3 regions of the Aurantimonas sp. NFXS3 genome follow, and region 2 is predicted to be linked to each of the others. Evidence: riboswitches for the same ligand, from Rfam matches in the RefSeq annotation. Region 2 holds a riboswitch; each other region holds the start of a gene.
What was found. A riboswitch is a leader RNA that binds a small molecule or an ion and turns the genes downstream of it on or off. The one in region 2 is predicted to bind thiamine pyrophosphate.

Region 1 (5,034 bases), on a different contig from region 2:
GGAGATACCAGGAGGACAGATCGCAGAAGCGCCGCAACTGGCCGCCGATCACGCGGTCGCTGTAGATCGTGCCCATGAAGCCGACGACATGCTCGCCATCCTCCACCAGCCAGCCGCGCTCGACACCCTCCGGTCGCCAGGGATAGTCGAGCAGCCGGGCCCAGCGCTCGCGGGGGATCCTGGCGTTCATGTGGGTGTGCAGGAGTTCGACCACCGCAGCGATGTCGCCGGCTCGCGCCGGTCGCACGATCGCGCTCATCGGACGAGTTCGTCCGTCATGGCGCCGGCGAACAGTGCCCCCGCGTCGCGCCATCGGACCGCCGGATGGGCGGCGAAAAGGGCCAGCAATTCGTCGAGAAAGGCCCAGGTCTCGGCGTCGTGGTCGAGATGGTGGGTAAGGATGCCGAAGGGCTCGGCCGGATCGCTGTGCCCGAGCCGCCGGTCGGCAAGGCGCTCGGCGGCCAGCCGGACCAGCTTGTCGTGCCCGGCGAAACGGGCACCGCCCTTCCAGGTGAGAAGATCGAGATGGGCGTTCACATGGCGGCAATCCGCCTGCGGCGAGGCGGTCTGGCGCGGCCCGAATACCGAGATGCCGGCATAGCCCATGGCCGGCAATGCCTCGGCCACCGCCGGCTCGATGCGGTTCCAGGGCGGCACCATCACCGGCACGAGCCGGTCGCCGAATGCCGCCGCCAAGCGGCTGCGCCCCTCGTCGAACTCACCCAGCACCTCCGCCAAAGGCCGGTCGCCGCCGCATTCCACGGCGCGTCCGCCGGGCGCGGCGTGGTTCCTGTGGGCGTGGCCATGCTGGAGGACGGTCAGGAGCGGATCGCCCCGATGGGCGACCAGGCTGTCCGTCAGCCCCGCGGGAATGACCGCCAGCGCCAGCGGTGCGGCATGGCGGTGCGCGGCGGCGACCAGCGCCTCGAGCGCCGGCGTCGCGGCAATCGCATCGTCGTCCCGCCACCACATGTCGATCCGCCGGCCGGCATCGTGCCAAGCGTCGAGTTCGCTCAGAAGGTCGTCAGCGTTCCGCATGGCGCGGCTTTAGCGGCGATCGGGCGTCCGGGCAATTGCTGCGCGGCGCGACCGATCGGCCAGAGCAAGAGACGGTCAGTCTCTTTCTTCGTCTTCCTCGGCGTCCTGTTCGTCGTCCGGAACATCGGTGCCGATCAGCCGCTCGTCGGGCTCTTTGCCGGCAAAGGAATTGTCGGTGCGCTGCAGCGCATTGTCGAGGACGCCGCCATCGGCGGGCTTTTGGTCGTGTCTGGGGGCCTTCGGATCGGCCATCGTGCGTTCTCCTGATGCAGTCGAACGCCTAACCACCAGCGTGCCCGCCCCGTTCCACTGGGGACACGGGAGGCGGCAGCACACCGCCGCCTCCGCTTCGCTGCGCCCTACTCGGCCGGCACGTCGCCGGCAGGCATGTAGAGATCGCCGCCCTCGCGATATTTCTGCGCCATCTTCTCCATGCCCTCCTTCTGCGCCTCGGCGCGGATGTCGTGGGAGATCTTCATGGAGCAGAATTTCGGGCCGCACATGGAGCAGAAATGCGCCACCTTGTGCGCCTCCTTGGGCAGCGTCTGGTCGTGGAAGGAGCGCGCCGTCTCCGGGTCGAGGGAGAGGTTGAACTGGTCCTCCCAGCGAAACTCGAAGCGCGCCCGGCTCAGCGCGTCGTCGCGCAGCTGCGCAGCCGGGTGGCCCTTGGCGAGATCTGCGGCATGGGCCGCGATCTTGTAGGTGACGACGCCGACCTTCACGTCGTCGCGGTCCGGCAGGCCCAGATGCTCTTTCGGCGTGACGTAGCAGAGCATCGCCGTGCCGAACCAGCCGATCATCGCCGCGCCGATGCCCGAGGTGATGTGGTCGTAGCCCGGCGCGATATCGGTGACCAAGGGTCCGAGCGTGTAGAACGGCGCTTCGCCGCAGACCCGCATCTGGCGATCGACATTCTCCTTCACCTTGTGCATCGGCACATGGCCCGGCCCCTCGATCATCACCTGGCAGCCCTTGGCCCAGGCGATCTTCGTGAGCTTGCCCAGCGTGTCGAGCTCGGCGAACTGTGCCGCGTCGTTGGCATCGGCGATCGAGCCGGGGCGCAGGCCGTCCCCCATGGAGAAGGACACGTCATAGGCCCGGCAGATATCGGCGATCTCCTCGAAATGCTCGTAGAGAAAGCTCTCTCGGTGGTGATGCAGGCACCACTTCGCCATGATCGAGCCGCCGCGCGACACGATGCCCGTCGTGCGGTCCACCGTCAGCGGAATATGGGACAGCCGCACCCCGGCATGGATGGTAAAATAGTCGACGCCCTGCTCGGCCTGCTCGATCAGCGTGTCGCGGAAGACCTCCCAGGTGAGGTCCTCGGCGATGCCGTTCACCTTTTCCAGCGCCTGGTAGATCGGCACCGTGCCGATCGGCACCGGCGCGTTGCGGATGATCCAGTCGCGGATGTTGTGGATGTTGCGGCCGGTGGACAGGTCCATCACCGTGTCGGCGCCCCAGCGGATCGCCCAGACCATCTTCTCCACCTCCTCGGCCATCGAGGAGGTGACGGCGGAATTGCCGATATTGGCGTTGATCTTGACCAGGAAGTTGCGGCCGATCGCCATCGGCTCGACTTCCGGATGGTTGATGTTGGCCGGGATGATGGCGCGGCCGGAGGCGACCTCGTCGCGCACCCATTCCGGGGTAATGAAATCCGGGATCGCCGCCGAATACGGCTCGCCGTCGCGCTCCAGGGCCCGCTTTGCCTCGGCCCGGCCGAGATTCTCGCGGATCGCGACGAACTCCATCTCGGCGGTGACGATGCCGGCGCGGGCATATTCGTACTGGGTCACGGCGCGCCCGCCCGTCGCCCGGCGCGGTGCGTTGCGAACCGGAAATTCCGGCGTCAGCTTCTCGGCCGGCAGATTGCCGTTGTCCTCGGGCTGCACCGCGCGGCCCTCGTAGAATTCGGTGTCGCCGCGGGCCGCGATCCAGCTCTCGCGGATGCGCGGCAGTCCCTTGGCAATGTCGGTCTCGACCTGGCTGTCGGTATAGGGGCCGGACGGATCGTAGACGATGACGTCGGGCTCGCCCGCGGTCGGATGCACGGTGATTGCGCGCATCGGCACGCGGATGTCGGGAAAGGCCGTTCCGGCCAGGTAGATCTTGCGGGATGCCGGCAGCGGGCCGGCGGTGACGGTGGGTGTCACGGCATTCATCTTGGTTCTCCAGTCGCGCTCGCGTCGGAGATCCAGTTCTGCTTTCGGTGATCGAAAACTCTCGTCGGCCTGTCGGATCGCCCCTGTCGTTGAGGGCATGGCCCGCATTGCGGGCCGGAGAGGTCGGCGGCTTTCCCATCCCTACGCCAGTATGAACTGGATCAGGTTCGTAGGGTCGCCGCGCGCTTCGCCGATGATCGGCGGCCGTCGGCCTCTCAGTTCCTTGCCGGAACTCCCCTTGGACGAGCGGACGGTAGCAGTCCCCGTGGGGGTGTCAACAGCGGTTGCAGCGGTCGTTACCGAAGATCGGCACGTCACAGGAAGAGGCAGGGAACGGGAAGACAGGAAGCAGGACCGGCAGCGGCCGATCGGGACATCGCGGCGGCGACGCAGGCGATGCGCCGCGGGCCGGGACGACCGGGAGGCGGTCAGGGGCAAAGCCCGAGCCAGACCCGCGATGCGTGTCGCGGGCGGTCCGCGGCGCAAGCGGCGCCGTCGGACGAGATGGTGTCACATGCGGGCGGCCAGCGCCCCGTCATGCGGTCGGCAAAGCCGAGACCCTAGAGGATGTCGAGGCTGACCTTGGCGGTGCCCGAATGGATCATGCCGATCTTCGAGGCCGCGGCGCGCGACAGGTCGATGATCCGGCCGCCATGATACGGGCCGCGGTCGTTGATGCGCACGACGACGGACTTGCCGTTGCGACGGTTGGTGACGCGCACCTTGGTGCCGAAGGGCAGCGTCTTGTGAGCCGCCGTCATGGAGTTCATGTTGAAGCTTTCGCCGTTCGCCGTGCGGCGACCATGAAAGCGCTTTCCGTAATAAGAGGCGGAACCCGAGGCCGCGGACTTCGTTTCGGCTACGACCGGAGTGATTGCGACGGAGTACGAACCGACCATCGTTCCGGCGAAAAGCGCAGCCGCGAGAGCGGCCTTCGGCAGAAACTTCATTCTTGGCATGTCCTTGAGATGCGACGTTTGCGACGCCGCCTCCTTCGTCAATTCCTGTGACGAGAAAAAGGACGGACTCTGGCAGCAATAGGGTCTTTCTACGACAGCGGAACTTTTCGGGCCCTGGCGTATCGTCCTGAGCCCAAACGAAGAATTTCCGTCCGAGCCCTGTACTGAATGCGACAGCCATGTCGCATTCGCGCCGGTGACGCCTTAACCGGTCAGACCGCCAGCTTCGGGGTCCGGCCGCTGTCTTCGAGTTCCCATTCGGCCTGCCAGTCCATGCCGTCCTGCGACAGGACGAGGTAGTTGCGCTCGCTCGTATAGGTCGCGCGGCGCGACGGCAGCGGCCGCAAGCGGATCTTCCGGCCGCGCAGTGGGCTCTCGCCGACACGGGCGAGAAGGCCGAGCGCAAACGGATAGGCCGGCCCGGGCGCGGGGTGGGAAATGCCGGACGCGACGAGCTGGTGCATCACACTCCCGTTCAGAAGCCGCATCTCGCCGCGCGTCGCCAGATGGATTTCGCCGGAGACGACCACGAGCCCGCCGACGGCCCGCTCGGCGCGATCGGCCAGGCATTGCAGGCAGCGGATCCATTCGCGCCGATGCGCCCGGCTCTGCCACTGGTCGCGCAGATCGTCGGACAGCTTGGCGACCCGCGGTACGATGCCGGCGACGAGCTCGGCCCAGCTCAGCCGCGGCCCGAGCACCGGCACGCTGGACATCAGCACGATCCGGTCCGGCTCCGGCGTCGTCTCCAAGGCCGTTTCGAAGCTCTTCCATCCGACCGGCCCCATCACCCGGTCGGGGCGGCGTTCACTGCGCAGGTCCGGCGCGAGGATCGTCAGGCCCGGATAGCGCACCGCGACGCCCAGGCT
Region 2 (5,034 bases):
CACGATGGACCGCCGGATCGGCCAGCAATCGCGCCAGGTCCGCTTCCAGGCCGCGCACCACCACCGCGACGAAGGGCGCCAGGACGAAGCCGATGCCGAGGAGCAGCACGAGCGCGTCCACCGCGGCCCGCGCAGGACTGCGGCGATCGTAGCGCAGCGCGCGGCCGCCAAGGCCGAAACCGGCGGCGACATCGCCGCCGAGACGGGTCGCCAGCCACAGGACGATCGCTGTCAGGCCGATCTGGACGAGCGACAGCGTGATCGCACGGCCGGGATCGAAGTCGTAGCGCAGCGACTGGTAGATCGCGACTTCCAGCGTCGTGGCGCCGGGCCCGCCCCCCAGCACCAGAACCAGAGTGAAGCTGGTGACGCAGAGCATGAAGATCAGGCTTGCGGCCGCCGGCAGTGCACCGCGCAGGGCCGGCCATTCGACAAGCCGGAACGTGGCCAGCGGGCTCAGCGACAATTGCCCGGCGAGCTTCCAGCTTTCGGCCGGCACGCGATCGAGCCCGGCCAGCATCAGCCGGGCGGCCAGCGGCAGGTTGAAGAAGACATGGGCGATCAGGATGCCGGAGAGACCATAGATGTCGAGCCGCGCCAGTCCGATCGCCGCGAAAGCATCGGAGACGAGACCGTTGCGGCCCCAGATGGTGAGGATCGCCAGCGCGCCGACCAGCACGGGCAGCACCTGCGGCAGGAGAAACAGGCGCAGCACCGCACGGCGACCGGGAAAGCGGGCACGATGCAGGGCCAGTGCCAGCGGGATGGCGCCCACCACCGACAGGAGGGTCGACAGCACCGCCTGCTCGAGGGTGAACAGGACGACGCCGAGGAGATAGCGATCGCCGGCCACCGCCCGAAAATCGGGTACGGCGCCGGTCGCAAAGAGAAGCACGACGAAGGCACCGGCGAGGAAGCCGACGAGGATACCGGCAGCGCCGAGGCCGAGGCCGATCCGCCAGGCACGATCCGCAGCACCGGTCATGAACGCCTCACCGGGACGCGCGCTCGATCGTCAGCGGCCGATCGCTTCGAGCCATTCCTGCGTCCATGCCTTGCGGTTCGCCGCCACGGTTTCCGGATCGATCATCAGCGGCGTCTCCACCTGCACCAGGCGGCCAAACGCTTCAGGCAGATCGATGCCGTCCGCGACCGGCAACGTCCAGTTGGTGGTGGGGATCAGCGACTGCACCTCGGCGGTCAGCATGTAGTCGAGGAAGCGGGTCGCCAGTTCGGCGGTTTCGGTCGTCTTCAGCATCGCCGCCACCTCGATCTGCAGGTAGTGGCCCTCCGCGAAGGCCGCGGCCTGATAGCGGTCGGTGTCTTCCTCGATCATGTGGTAGGCGGGCGATGTCGTGTAGCTGAGAACCATCGGCACCTCGCCGCTAGTGAACAGGCCATAGGCCTCGCTCCAGCCGGGCGTCACGGTCAGGATGCGCTTCGACAGCTGCGCCCATTTGGCGGCGGCCTCGTCGCCATAGATCTTCTTCATCCACAGCATCATGCCGAGGCCGGGCGTCGAGGTCCGCGCGTCCTCGATGGCGATCTTCACCTCGGGATCGCCATTGACCAGATCGTCGAGGCTCGCCGGTGGTTCGGCGATCGCTTCGCTGTCGTAGACGAAGGCGAGATAGGAATAGTCGTAAGGGACGAAGATGTCGTCCGAGAAGCCGGTCGGCACGTCGAGACCCGAGAGATCCGCCCCGCTCGGCGCGAACATGCCGGTCGCCTTGGCCTCGGGGATGAGATCGGTGGTCAGGCCGAGGACGACATCGGCTTCGGTCGAGGGGCCTTCGAGCTTGAGACGATTGAGGATCGCGACGCCGTCCTCGAGCCCAACGAACTGCAGATCGCAGGCGCACACCACTTCAAAACCCGCCTCGATCTTCGGGCCCGGCCCCCATTCGGGCGTGAAGCTCTCATAGGTGTAGACGGTGAGCACCGGCTTGTCGGCCTGGGCGACCGCTCCGGTCACGCCGGCCAGAAGGGCGGCGGCGCAAACGCCGAGATGGCGAACGGACAGCGGCAGGAGGAAGACGGGTCGGGCCATGATGGTGCCTTTCGAGACGGCGGCTTTCGAAACGAAAGCATCCGCGAGACACCCGCCGACGCCCGCATCCCTCCGCCGGTATGAGCCGGATCAGGTTCGACGGGTCGGCATGCGCCTCTCAGCCCGAAGGCACCCCGTGTGAGCATGGGAAGACTTAGAGGCCACGCCGCTTGCCGGCAAGGGCGGCCGCGCCCCTGAGCCAAGGGACAGCTCTGCCCTGCCCCGGTGCCGAGCTCTCGCGTCAGACTGCCAGGCTGCGCGCCGACGTTGCGAGCAGACGATGCCCTGGCCGGCAATCTCCTTACGAGGTCGAAGCAGCCGATTGGCGTTTGCGGCCCGATGCTGTAGGCGAGCCGCGATGTCGCGCTTTTCCATTCTCCTTGCCGGCCATATCGCCCCGACCCCTGCGCTGATCAATGCGGTGGAGGGCACGCGGGTCATCGCCGCGGATGATGGCCTGCGCCATGCTGCGGAACTGCAGGTTACGCCGGAACTCTGGGTCGGCGATTTCGATTCCAGCCCGCCGCGACCGGCGATCGAACTGACCAGCCTGCCCCGCGAACCCTATCCCCGCGACAAGGCGATGACCGACGGCGAGATCGCCATCGAGGCGGCGCTGACGCGTGGCGCGACCGGCCTGCTTCTGGTCGGCGCGCTCGGCGGCCCGCGCAGCGACCACGCCTTTGCACATCTGATCCTGGCCCTGCGCTATGCCGCCCGCGGCATCGACGTGGAGTTGTTCGACGGTATCGAACGCGCCTGGCCACTGGGACCGGACCGCCGCGCCTTCGATCTTGCGCCCGGCACGCAGTTCTCGATCCTGAAATTCTCGGATCTTTCGGGGCTGACGATCTCCGGCGCGAAATGGCCGCTCGACGGTGTCGACCTGCCATTCCACTCGATCCTCACCCAGTCGAACGAAGCGCTGGGGCCGATCGCCGTGACGATCCGCCAAGGCACGGCGCTGCTCGTCGCCCAGGCCGATCCCAAGGTCCGCTGATCCGCAATATCGCCGCACAAGAGCTTCGCGAGCAGACTTGGCGAACCCTGCGCCTTCGACTAGGTTGCGCGCGGTCGGTCCCGTAGCTCAGCAGGATAGAGCATCAGATTCCTAATCTGAGGGTCACTGGTTCGAATCCAGTCGGGATCACCAATTGCTTTGCGCCCTGCGGCAGGGCCACGCGGCTCCTCGCCGCGTACCCATGCACGGGGATATACAAGCGACAACCGAATACATCGCGTTGAGCAGCCGCTGATCCCAGTCTGTTAATGTGCCGATTCTCCCGAAGCGTTGCTTCGATTGCTAGTGCTGACGCTGGCCCTCGTACACTTCGGCACGATGCAACGCCCCGCCAGCGCGCCTTCAACGCACCGGTTCACCGTGAACTCCCCGTGACCGTTAAGTATTTTAGTAAGCAGGGGTCATCTAACACTCTATCCAAACAAGGCCACTTGCATCTGCAGTGAGGGGATGGGATGTGTGCCCTCAGAAATACAACGCGAATCTGTCTATGACGTGAGATGCAGGCCAACCGGTGATGTTGCACCATAATTGTCTCGGGGTATCGGCGGAGTGGAGAGCACTAGGTCGCGGCCAACAATCGTGTTGCTTACAGCCGGAGTTCGCCGGAAGCATCCGTCCCTGGAATTGACGCTCTCTCCTTATGTGGTCCATCCGCCTGCGTCGTAGATCAAGGACCAGTCCAAACAGTGAGGTCATCCACTCAGGATGGATGAGCCAGAAAGAACCAATCCAAAATACATGCATACATTCATGGACTTCATGAGACGGATCTTTGCGTGGCATCACTGGATCCCCATTAGTATCGACCTGCGCCGCTCGCCTTTTGATCTTCGCCCGCTAACGGCCACGTCTGCTCCGACGCTAATACAGCGAGGGGTCCAGAATCGTTCTCGCATCCTCATGTCGGCCAAAACCAATGTTGAGAATTCGTCAGCAACGCAGAAGGCGCTCCAACGCCCGGCGGAGAGGACTGCCCGGCGGCCGCATGATATTGTGAGCGTCACCTGGGATTACGACTTCCTGAAAGGCTGCTTGCTCGCAACGACGTTACTGGTACTCACGACCGGCGTTATGCTCTGGGCGGTCTGGAGCGCGTTATCGTCATTAATCGGTTTACTTTTCTAATCTCTTCAGAAGACCTCGGCGAGTTGGTGGCGGACCCGACCGGACGCACTGGTCAAACCTGTGCCGCATCCTCATGCCACCCCGTCGCCGGTGTCGGAACTGGTACACTCCCTCTGCCCGCCGCCGGCTTTCCTTATATCGCGACTTCCACGCGGTTGCGGCCGCGGTCCTTGGCGAGGAAGAGCGCTTCGTCGGCGGCCTTGAAGAGGCGCTTGAAGGACAGGTCTTCCCCCTCCTGCGTGGCGACGCCGACACTGACGGTCACGTTGCCGTTCTCCTGGTCGCCATGGAAGACCTTGTCGTCCACGGAAAGCCGGATCCGTTCGGCGGTCTGCAGGGCCGCTGCCGGGGTGGCATCCGCCATCGCCACAACGATCTCCTCGCCGCCGAAGCGGGCAACCGCATCGGATTTGCGGACATTGGCCCGGACCACATCCGCCACCTTCAAGAGGATCGTGTCCCCGACATCGTGGCCATATGTGTCATTGACCTGCTTGAACCGGTCGATGTCGATGACGAGCACCGAGATCGGCCGGCCATTGCGCCGTGCCACCTCCACCATCTCGCTGGTGCGACGCTCCAGATGGCGGCGATTGGGCAGAAGGGTCAGCGGATCGGTCGACGCCTCCGCCTCCAGCGCCCGGCCAAAGACGAAAGCCTTGCGCTCGCTGCAGAGAAAGCGACCGAGGACGAGAACCCCGATCACGTCGGCAACCGTCATCGGACCGATGGTCCGCAGGAAGATCTGCGACGCGCTGTCGACGGGCACCGTCAGGATGAAGAGAAACGGCACATTGCAGAGAAGGCCGAGCACGAGGAGGTCGCGGGTGCGGGC
Region 3 (5,034 bases), 280 kb from region 2:
AGCTCGGCGCTGTCATGGGTGCTGATGCCGAGCTTCAGGCCGGCAGCTTTGATCGCGACCCGGTCCGCCGCGGCCAGGTCCTCCTGCCCCAGATGGACGACATCGCAGCCCTCCTCGATCGCCAGACGCCAGAAATCATTGATCACCAGCAGGCAGCCATGGGCGGCGCAGACATCGCGCGTGCGGCGGATTTCCTGCCGCAGTCTCGCCGCGTCCATGTCCTTGGCGCGCAATTGCAGGAGCTTCACCCCGACCGGCACCAGCCGCTCCGCCATCTCGGCATCGTCGACGATCAGGTAGAACGGATCGAGCCGCAGCCCCGTCCCCGGCCGCTCCTCGGCACCGCGCTCCCCACTCCAATGTCCCTCCGCCCGGCTCATCGCGAACCTCCCGGTCCGCCGACATCACCGAGCATCGCCTGCCCCAGCATCGGGGTCGAGGGCGCGGCCATGTCGCGCGGCGCCATCGGGTCCGCCTCGAAGGCCAGCCGGCCGGCCTCGACCGCCAGGGCAAAGCCCCGCGCCATCGCCACCGGGTCGCCGGCCTTGGCGACCGCCGTGTTCAGGAGCACGCCGTCATAGCCGAGCTCCATGGCGGCGGCCGCCTGCGACGGCAGGCCGAGCCCGGCATCGACCACCAGCGTCACGTCGGGAAAATGCGCTCGCAGCTGGCGCAGGCCGTAGCGATTGTTCAGCCCGAGCCCCGAGCCGATCGGCGCGCCCCAGGGCATCAGCACCCGGCAGCCGGCCTCGACCAGCCGGTCGGCCACCGACAGATCCTCCACCGTATAGGGCAACACCTTGAAGCCCTCGCCGGTCAGGATGCGGGCCGCCTCCACCAAGCCGAACACGTCGGGCTGCAGCGTCTCGGCATCGCGCACCACCTCCAGCTTGATCCAGTCCGTGCCGAAGATCTCGCGGGCCATCTGCGCCGTCGTCGCCGCCTCGCGGGCCGTATGGCAGCCGGCCGTGTTGGGCAGGATGTCGAGGCCGAGGCCTTGGATCAGCTCCCAGAAGGCCTGGCCGGCCCGCGCCTCGCCGGATTCACGGCGCAGCGAGACGGTGACGATGCCGGCCCCGGAGGCCTTGATCGCGTCGGTCATCATCTGCGGCGAGGGATAGAGCGAGGTGCCGAGCATCAGCCGCGAGGCGATGCGGCGGCCATAGATGTCCATGCCGGTCACGGCGTTCGCCGTGTCGGTGTCGATCGTGTCCATGCTCAGCCTCCCTTCATCGGGGCGATGATCTCGATGGCGTCGCCTTCGGCGAGGCGCACCGTCCCGCGTTCGGCCTTCGGCACGAAGTCGCGGTTCAGGGCCGTGGCGACCACGGCGCCCTCGTAACCCAGTTCGATGAGCGCCCGGTCGAGGGTGGCGGCCTCGACGCTGCGCTCCTCGCCATTGACGGAAATTCTCATGATGCGTCCTTCAGCGTCTCTGCGAAGATTTCGGCGGCGGCCTCCGCCGCCATGGCCGGCGACAGCAGGAAGCCGTGGCGGTACAGCCCGTTCAGGCTGACCACCCGGCCGTTCCGCGTCACCTTTGGCAGATTGTCGGCATAGGAGGGCCGCAGGCCGGCGCCGGTCTCCACCAGCTCCGCCTCGGCAAAGGCCGGATGCAGCGCATAGGCGGCGTTGAGCAGCTCGACGGTGCCGCGCAGGGTGATGCCGCGATCGTCGTCGCTTTCCAGCATGGTCGCCCCCACCATGAACAGCCCGTCCGCGCGCGGCACGACATAGATCGGCGAGCGCGGATGCAGGAGCCGCACCGGCCGCGCCAGCGACACCTCCCTTGTGCGCAGCAACACCATCTCGCCGCGCACCGCGCGCAGCCGCGGCAGCTCCGGTCGTGCCGCGATGCCGCGCGCATCGACGATGCGATCATGGTCGAGATCGGCGGCCGTGACGCGCCGGCCGAAATGCAGCGTGACGCCGCGTTCGCGCAGCCGTTCGGCCAGCGCCTCCAGCGTCCGGCGCGGATCGAGATGGGCTTCCTCGGCAAAGAACAGGCCCTCGGCGAAGCGGCCGGCGAGATCGGGCTCCAGCGCCGCGATCCGCTCGGCGTCGAGCCGCTTGTGGCCGCGCGTGCGGCGGGCGAAGCGGGCAAGGTCCGCGCGGTCGCGCCAAGGCGCCAGCACCAGCGTACCGTGGCGCGCGACGTCCGGCACATGCCGCGACCACCAGTCGATCCCCGCCAGACCCGGCGCGACGATGGCCGGATCGGCGCTCTCGGCCTCGCAGCGCGGCGCCAGCATGCCGCCGGCCAGCCACGACGCCGCGGCCACGCCCAGTTCCGGTGCGGCCTCGTACAGCGCGACGTCGGCGCCCCGCTTGGCGAGTTCCAGCGCGGTGACGAGCCCGGCAACGCCGGCCCCGATGACGGCAACCCGCATGGTCAGGCCCCGCCGATGCGGCAGGCGGGGTGCAAACAGGCGGCCCGGTCGGCCATTGTCTCGATCCTCCTCGACGCGTCTCGGAGATCCGGCTGATGGACAGGGGAAAGATCGGCGGCGCGGCGCTCGCCTGCGGTGAGCCGCAGGCCAAGGGCCCCCGCATTCCATCCCTCCGCCGGTCTCAACCGGATCAGGTTCGAAGGGTCGCCACGCGCTCACGCCTTTCGGCGGCCGATGGCCTCTCAGTTCCCTGCCGGAACTCCCCTTGGATGGACGGAATCTGTGCTTCCCGGGCGGCCCTGTCAACGCCGCCGCGCCAAGATCGCGCGCGCCGGCTCAGCTCGACGCCAGCCGACGCTCGCGGCGACGCCGGCGCATGCGCGCGGCGCCATGGCCGCCGGCCCCGATCGCCCAGCCGAGGGCGAAACCCGCAACGGCCAGGAGCAATCCCTCGACGGTGATCGGCAGGGCCGGGCGATAGTCGGCGGCGGCGCGCTCGGCGATCTCCCAGTCCGGATCGCCCGCCGCGACGAAGGGCCGGAACAGGGGCGCCGATTCGGCAACGCTGCGATAGCGCCGCTCCACCGCGTCATAGCGGGCAATGGTCTGTTCGGCATCCGCCCCCTGGCGCGCGACGAAGGCGTCGCGGTTCTCGCGCAACCGCGCCACCGCCTCGCTGCGCGACAGGTCGGAGGCCGCCGCGCTGGCGTCGAAACGCTCCACGACCTTGCGCAATTCGTCGACGGCGCCGCCGAGACGCTGCAGATATTGCTGGGTGAATTCCAGCGACTGGCTGGAGACGAGCCCGAGAAACAGCGCCGCCACGACGCGGATGATCAGCCCCGGCATTCCCTCATCCTCCCTCAAGGCTTCTCCGGCGCACCGGTCGCACAGACGATCGCCGGCCTCGCGTCAGACGACGCGCCCCCGGCCACGATACGCCTGCTGCCTGATCATACCAGTCCCCGCGTCCGTCAGGCGAACAGGCGGGTGCCGCGTTCGGCGATGGCGCAGAAGCTGGCGGTCACATGGGCGGCCAGCGCATCGGCGACCGGGCCGGCGCCGTCGCGGCGGGCCAGCGTCATGCGGTAATTGCCCAGCGGCGGCAGGCCGCGTTCGGCGCCCAGCTGCACGATGTCGTCCGACACGACGCTGATCGGCAGCGGCGCGATGGCGAGGTCGGCGGCGACGGCCGCAAGCTGGCCGGTGCAGAACTCGCTGGTATAGGCGACGCGATAGTCGATATCGCGAGCGTCCAGCGCCGCCAGCGCCATGCCGCGCCAGGCGCAGCCGGCATCTGCAAGGGCGAGCGGCAGCGGCGTCTCGGCGACGGCGAGCCCGCCGCGCGCCCCCACCCAGACCAGCGGCTCGGAATGGATGTAGTCCGGCCCGTCGAGGCGTTCGTCGTGACTGTACACGGCGAGATCGAGCTCCCCGGACCAGCAGCGCCGCCGCAATTCCTCGGTGCGGTCCAGCCGCACCTCCACCTCGACCTTGGGATGGGTCCGCGCGAAGCGCCGGAGGATTTCCGGCATGGCGACCACGCCATTGTCGTTGGGCACGCCCAACCGCACGCTACCCTCGCAGCAGGGCGACAGGAAGCGCGAGAAGGCCTCGTCGTTCAGCTTCAAAAGGCGACGGGCATAGCCGAGGAAGATCTCGCCATCGGCGGTCAGCGCCACGCTGCGCGCATCGCGGCGGAACAGGTCGCGGCCGACCATGTCTTCCAGCTTCTTCACCTGAAGGCTGATCGCCGACGCGCTGCGATGCACCCGCTCGGCGGCGCGCGAGAAATTGCCGGTGTCGGCAATCGCCACCATCGTGCGGGCGAGGTCCATGTCGAGATTGGGCAGAGTGGGCGTCAGCACAGGCGGAGCCTCCTGTTAGCGAAACTTGCCGCTAGGCTTACTCCTTCTCGTTTGTCTCATCAATGAGAAACCCTCACATTTTGTCTATCGGCAATTGGAGGTTCTCATGCTGCATCATTCGGCCCTGCCCCAGCCCATCCGGCTCGACGAAGCACACCACAGTCAGCCCGGCCTTGTCGGCTGGCTGCATAACTGGACGGTGGAGAAGCGCCGGCAGCGGCTTTGCCGCGACGCCTTCAACACCCTTTTGCGCGTCGACGACCACATCCTGGAAGACGTCACCGGCCTGACCCGTCCGCAGGTCGAGGAGGTCGCGCGGCTGCCGCTCACGGTGGACGCGCTCGACGCGATCGCCCGGCTGCAGAAGCGTTCGTCGCGACGCCCGCGCCAGCGGTCCGTCTGACGCGCACGTACCGACCGGGAGCCAGAGCCCCGGCCTCACCCCAACGAAAAAGGCGCGCCCCGAGGGACGCGCCTTTCTTTCTGTCAGCGAAGAGACGGCCTGATCAGGCGGCGTCTTCCTCGCCCTTCTTGATCTCCTGGCCGGTCTCCTGGTCGACGACCTTCATCGACAGGCGAACCTTGCCGCGCTCGTCGAAGCCCATCAGCTTGACCCAGACCTTGTCGCCTTCCTTGACGATGTCGGTCGTCTTGGCGACGCGATCGGCGGCGAGCTGCGAGATGTGGACGAGACCGTCACGCGAACCGAAGAAGTTCACGAAGGCGCCGAACTCGACGGTCTTGACGACCGTACCCTCGTAGACTTCGCCGACTTC

Region 1: another riboswitch for thiamine pyrophosphate. It lies ahead of thiC (phosphomethylpyrimidine synthase ThiC); the one in region 2 lies ahead of thiB (thiamine ABC transporter substrate binding subunit).
Region 3: another riboswitch for thiamine pyrophosphate. It lies ahead of thiO (glycine oxidase ThiO); the one in region 2 lies ahead of thiB (thiamine ABC transporter substrate binding subunit).

What each region holds. Positions count from the first base shown of each region.
Region 1 covers NZ_JAGDDZ010000004.1:296,147-301,180, forward strand. The annotation lists gene J3367_RS13665 (hypothetical protein) at 1-259, opposite strand, end outside; gene J3367_RS13670 (polysaccharide deacetylase family protein) at 256-1,038, opposite strand; gene J3367_RS13675 (hypothetical protein) at 1,114-1,290, opposite strand; gene thiC (phosphomethylpyrimidine synthase ThiC) at 1,398-3,206, opposite strand; TPP riboswitch at 3,328-3,455, opposite strand; gene J3367_RS13685 (septal ring lytic transglycosylase RlpA family protein) at 3,767-4,156, opposite strand; gene J3367_RS13690 (alkaline phosphatase D family protein) at 4,378-5,034, opposite strand, start outside.
Region 2 covers NZ_JAGDDZ010000002.1:836,880-841,913, reverse strand. The annotation lists gene thiP (thiamine/thiamine pyrophosphate ABC transporter permease) at 1-985, opposite strand, end outside; gene thiB (thiamine ABC transporter substrate binding subunit) at 1,016-2,050, opposite strand; TPP riboswitch at 2,101-2,197, opposite strand; gene J3367_RS09110 (thiamine diphosphokinase) at 2,409-3,050, shown strand; tRNA gene J3367_RS09105 (tRNA-Arg) at 3,127-3,203, shown strand; gene J3367_RS09100 (GGDEF domain-containing protein) at 4,333-5,034, opposite strand, start outside.
Region 3 covers NZ_JAGDDZ010000002.1:555,462-560,495, reverse strand. The annotation lists gene J3367_RS07765 (thiamine phosphate synthase) at 1-317, opposite strand, end outside; gene J3367_RS07760 (thiazole synthase) at 377-1,174, opposite strand; gene thiS (sulfur carrier protein ThiS) at 1,219-1,416, opposite strand; gene thiO (glycine oxidase ThiO) at 1,413-2,390, opposite strand; TPP riboswitch at 2,541-2,666, opposite strand; gene J3367_RS07745 (DUF2937 family protein) at 2,727-3,239, opposite strand; gene J3367_RS07740 (LysR substrate-binding domain-containing protein) at 3,365-4,258, opposite strand; gene J3367_RS07735 (hypothetical protein) at 4,365-4,661, shown strand; gene pnp (polyribonucleotide nucleotidyltransferase) at 4,765-5,034, opposite strand, start outside.